Regions from separate parts of the Ensifer sp. GW823-FHT05D09 genome, predicted to be linked through region 1. Evidence: riboswitches for the same ligand, from Rfam matches in the RefSeq annotation. Region 1 holds a riboswitch; the other holds the start of a gene.
The links. Region 1 has a riboswitch for S-adenosylmethionine ahead of metA (homoserine O-acetyltransferase MetA). Riboswitches for the same ligand answer to the same signal wherever they lie in the genome.
Positions count from the first base shown of each region.

Region 2: linked by a shared signal. The riboswitch ahead of AC1Q80_RS02305 (O-succinylhomoserine sulfhydrylase) and the one ahead of metA (homoserine O-acetyltransferase MetA) in region 1 are both predicted to bind S-adenosylmethionine.

Region 1 is NZ_JBXAIA010000006.1:198,085-200,470, reverse strand. Features, by position in the region: gene AC1Q80_RS18715 (vWA domain-containing protein) at 1-205, opposite strand, end outside; gene metA (homoserine O-acetyltransferase MetA) at 221-1,147, opposite strand; SAM riboswitch at 1,211-1,288, opposite strand; gene AC1Q80_RS18705 (NUDIX hydrolase) at 1,402-1,860, opposite strand; gene AC1Q80_RS18700 (AAA family ATPase) at 1,857-2,386, opposite strand, start outside.
Region 2 is NZ_JBXAIA010000001.1:467,026-469,411, reverse strand. Features, by position in the region: gene AC1Q80_RS02310 (2'-deoxycytidine 5'-triphosphate deaminase) at 1-1,018, opposite strand, end outside; SAM riboswitch at 1,093-1,171, shown strand; gene AC1Q80_RS02305 (O-succinylhomoserine sulfhydrylase) at 1,216-2,386, shown strand, end outside.

The DNA of each region.
Region 1 (2,386 bases):
GGCCGGAAAAACAATGCCGAAAGACGCCGTCGAAGCGGTCGATATGGCGCTCGTCCTTCACCAGCGCCGTGCGCGCGAGAAAATAGAACGCCTCGATATCGAAGGTCGCGATGCCGGCCTCCATGCCCTCGATCAGGGACAGGAATTCCCGGAGTGTCACCGGGATCTTCGCAGCCTTCAATTCGAGGAAGAAGGGGATGAACATCGCAGCCTCTGATCCCTAGCTTTCGCCCCGGCCGATCAGGTCCATGTCGTAGGGCGTTGTCTGGTACATCTCGTTGATCCAGTTGCCGAAGAACAGATGCGCGTGGCTGCGCCAGCGGTTCTGTGGCGGCAGGGTCGGATCATTGTGCGGAAAGTAGTCGTGCGGCATCTTGATCGGCACGCCGGCGTCCACGTCCCGGAAATATTCGTCCGACAGCGACGTGGAATCATACTCCACGTGGTTGAACATGTAGAGGCGCTTGCCCCTCTGCTCGTGTACAAGGCAGACGCCCATCTCCTTCGATTCCATCAGGATCTCTAGGTCGGCCACGCCATTGATGTCGGCGCGGCGCACTTCGGTCCAGCGCGACACCGGCACGGCGAAATCGTCGGAGAAGCCGTTGAGATAGACGGAGGAGGGCTGCAGGTTCTGGTGGCGGTAGACGCCGAAGGCCTTCTCCTTCAGCGGATATTTCGGCACGCCATGGAAATGATAGATCGCCGCCATCGCGCCCCAGCAGACATTCAGCGTCGAATGCACGTTGGTCGTCGTCCAGTCGAGGATACGCTTCAGCTCGTCCCAGTAGGTGACGTCCTCATAGTCCAGCGTTTCGACGGGGGCGCCGGTGATGATGAAGCCGTCGAACTTGCGGGCCTTCACCTCTTCCCAGGTCTCGTAGAAGGCGAGCAGGTGTTCTTCCGACGTGTTCTTTGCCCGGTGCGCGCCGATGCGGATCAGCGACAGCTCGACCTGCAGCGGCGAGGCGCCAATGAGGCGCGCCATCTGGATCTCGGTCTTGACCTTGTTGGGCATGAGGTTGAGGAGCCCGATCTGGAGCGGGCGGATGTCCTGACGGATCGCCACGGTCTCGGTCATCACCCGCACACCCTCGGTCGCGAGGGTTTCGAAGGCGGGCAGCGTATCGGGTATCTTGATGGGCATGGGGCTTCCACTCGATCAATACAAAAAAACCGGCGGCGATTGATCGCGACCGGTCCTCGGAAAATCCACGTTTCCTCGGCCCTTTAGCGATTTGTTTAACGTGGCTGCAAGCCGGCCGGCCAAATCACCACGGATTATTTGATAGCGCGGCAAGGGCGCGGGGGTCAATGAAAAACGATTCGCCGGCTAAATGGCCCCTCATCCGGCTGCCGCCACTTTCTCCCCGGCAGGCGGGCAGAGGGTTAGTCCTCGGGTTAAACCCGAGGAGAGGGGCTGAGGCTTTGGGCTAGCAAAAAGTCCAGAGCGTCTTGCATACCATAGCCGAGCCGGGGCGCAGCCTCGTCAAAACCAAGCCAGAAGAAGCGAAAGCGGATCGGCGGGCCGCCGCCGTCCGGCGTCATTTCGAAGTGCAGCCAGGTTTCCTTTTGTTCGCCGGAAAGCTGCGCATGGAAATAGTGCCGGCGGTGCCAGATCGGGTGGCCATCCTTGGTGAAGCGATAGTCCTGCGTTGCAAGCGGCAGCAGTGATGCCGGCGGCGCCAACCCTGTCTCCTCGACAAACTCTCTGACTGCCGCGACCTCAGGGCTTTCGCCAGGTTCCATCGTGCCGCCCGGGACCTGCAGGTCGATTTCAGGAAAATCTGGCTCGTTGAAGACCAGCAGCTGCTCCCGCCAGGTGGCGTAGATCAGCACCTTGTGGGCGTCGGGTGTCATTGGTCGCGGCGCGCCATGAAGGCCAGGCGTTCGAAGAGATGGACGTCCTGCTCGTTCTTGAGCAGGGCACCATGCAGCTTCGGCAGCATGGTTTTCGGATCGGCGCGCAGGTCGGCCGGATCGATCTCGTCGGCGACGAGCAGGCGGATCCAGTCGAGCGCTTCGGAGGTCGAAGGCTTCTTCTTCAGTCCCGGCACCTGGCGGATGTCGTAGAAGGCGGCAAGGGCGGCCGAAAGGAGGGTCTTGCGGATGCCGGGATAGTGCACCTCGACGATGCGGGCGAGCGTGTCGGCGTCGGGAAAGCGGATATAGTGGAAGAAGCAGCGGCGCAGGAAAGCGTCCGGCAGCTCTTTCTCGTTGTTGGAGGTGATGATGACGATCGGCCGCTGGCGGGCCTGGATCATCTCGTTGGTCTCGTAGACGTGGAACTCCATGCGGTCGAGTTCCTGCAGCAGGTCGTTCGGAAACTCGATGTCGGCCTTGTCGATCTCGTCGATCAAAAGCACGACGCGTTTTCCGGCCTCGA
Region 2 (2,386 bases), on a different contig from region 1:
CCGGACGTTCAAGCATATGCTCATAGACCAGCCGACCGACGATCTGGCCATGCTCGAGGATGAAGGGCACCTCGTGGCTGCGCACTTCGAGTACGGCGCGACTGCCGGTTCCGCCGGCTGACGCATGCCCGAAGCCCGGGTCAAAGAAGCCGGCATAGTGCACGCGGAACTCGCCGACCAGCGGATCGAACGGGGTCATCTCGGCAGCATAAAGCGGCGGAACGTGCACGGCTTCGCGCGACACCAGAATGTAAAACTCGTCGGGATCGAGGATCAGCTCGTCACGGCCGCGGCTATAGAGCGGCTCCCAGAAGTCGAAGACCGCGTGCTGCGCCTTCTTGTCGACATCGACGACGGCGGTGTGATGCTTGCCGCGATAGCCGATCAGCCCGTCCGGGCCGGTGCCCTTGAGATCGATCGACAGCGCGATGCCGCCGCCGCTGACATTGGGCTTTTCGCTTGCAACCAGCACGTCGCTTTCATGCAACGCCAGCAGTTCCTGCTCGGAGAGCAGCGCCTGGCCGGTGCGGAAGCGGATCTGCGACAGGCGCGAACCACGCCTGACGACGATCGGAAAGGTGCGCGGGCTGATTTCGAGATAGAGCGGTCCGCGATAGCCGGCCGGGATCTTGTCGAACTCCTGGGCGCGATCGGTGATGACGCGGGTGAAGATGTCGAGGCGACCGGTGGAGCTCTTCGGGTTGGCGGACGCCGACATGGTTTCCGGCAGGTCCAGGCTCTCCATCAACGGCACGATATAGACGCAGCCGGTCTCCAGCACCGCACCTTCGGAGAGATCGACGACATGCAGCTTCAGCCGATCAAGCTTGTCGGCAACGAGGTGCGACGGGCCCGGCATGAAGCTTGCGCGCACGCGAAACGCCTTGGCGCCGAGGCGCAGATCGAGGCTTGCCGGCTGGATCTGATCGGCATCCAGCGCCTTCTCGCTTTTCAAGCGTCCGGCTTCAAACAACGCGGCGATCGCGCGGTCGGCCAAAATCCCAGTCTCGCGGCCCATTTCGATCCTCTTTTCAGTTGCGAGACAAAACCAAACTCCAGGAATTGACGCAAGCGCACCCAAGCAGTATTGGAGCTTTATCCCGTGGTGATTTGGCCGGTCGGCTTGCAGCCACGTTAAACAAGTAGCTAAAAAGGCCGGGTATCAAACCGGCCCTTCACGCGGCCGGTTTTTTTGTTTTTGAAGGTGATCGTCACATGAGCAAAAACTGGCGCCCGGCAACCCAACTCGTCCACGGAGGAACGACCCGCTCCCAGCACGGCGAGACGTCCGAAGCAATCTTCCTCACCCAGGGCTTCGTCTACGAGACATCCGAGGCGGCGGAAGCGCGCTTCAAGGGCGAGACCGAAGGCTTCATCTATGCCCGGTACGGCAGCCCGACCAACGACATGTTCGAAAAACGCATGTGCATGCTGGAAGGCGCCGAAGATGCGCGCGCCACGGCATCGGGCATGGCCGCAGTCGCCGCCGCCATTCTCTGCCAGCTGAAGGCCGGCGATCACATCGTTGCTGCCCGCGCCCTCTTCGGCTCATGCCGCTGGGTGGTCGAGACGCTGGCGCCGAAATACGGAATCGAATGCACGCTGGTCGATGGACGCGATCTCGCCAACTGGGAAAAGGCAATCCAGAAGAACACCAAGGTCTTCTTCCTCGAAAGCCCGACCAACCCGACGCTCGAAGTCATCGACATTGCCGGCGTTGCCAAATTGGCCAACCAGATCGGCGCCAAGGTCGTGGTCGACAACGTCTTCGCCACGCCGCTGTTCCAGAAGCCGCTTGAACTGGGCGCTCATATCGTCGTCTACTCGGCCACCAAGCATATCGACGGCCAGGGCCGGTGCCTCGGTGGCGTGGTTCTGTCCGACAAGGACTGGATCAACGAGCATCTGCACGATTACTTCCGCCACACCGGCCCGGCAATGTCGCCGTTCAACGCCTGGACGCTGCTGAAGGGCATCGAGACCCTGCCGCTGCGCGTCAAGCAGCAGACGGAGAATGCCCGCCGCGTCGCCGACTTCCTGGCCGAGCAGCCTCAGATCGCCAAGGTGATCTACCCGGGCCGCAAGGACCACCCGCAGGCCGACATCATCGCCAAGCAGATGACCGGCGGCTCGACCCTCGTCGCCTTCGAACTCAAGGGCGGCAAGGACGCGGCCTTCGCGCTGCAGAACGCACTGCAGATCGCCCGCATTTCCAACAATCTCGGCGACAGCAAGAGCCTGATCACGCATCCGGCAACGACGACGCACAAGAACCTGACCGACGAGGCGCGCGACGAGCTCGGCATCTCCGCCGGCACAGTGCGTTTCTCCGCCGGCATCGAGGACAGCGATGACATCGTCGAGGACTTCGCCCGCGCGCTGAAGA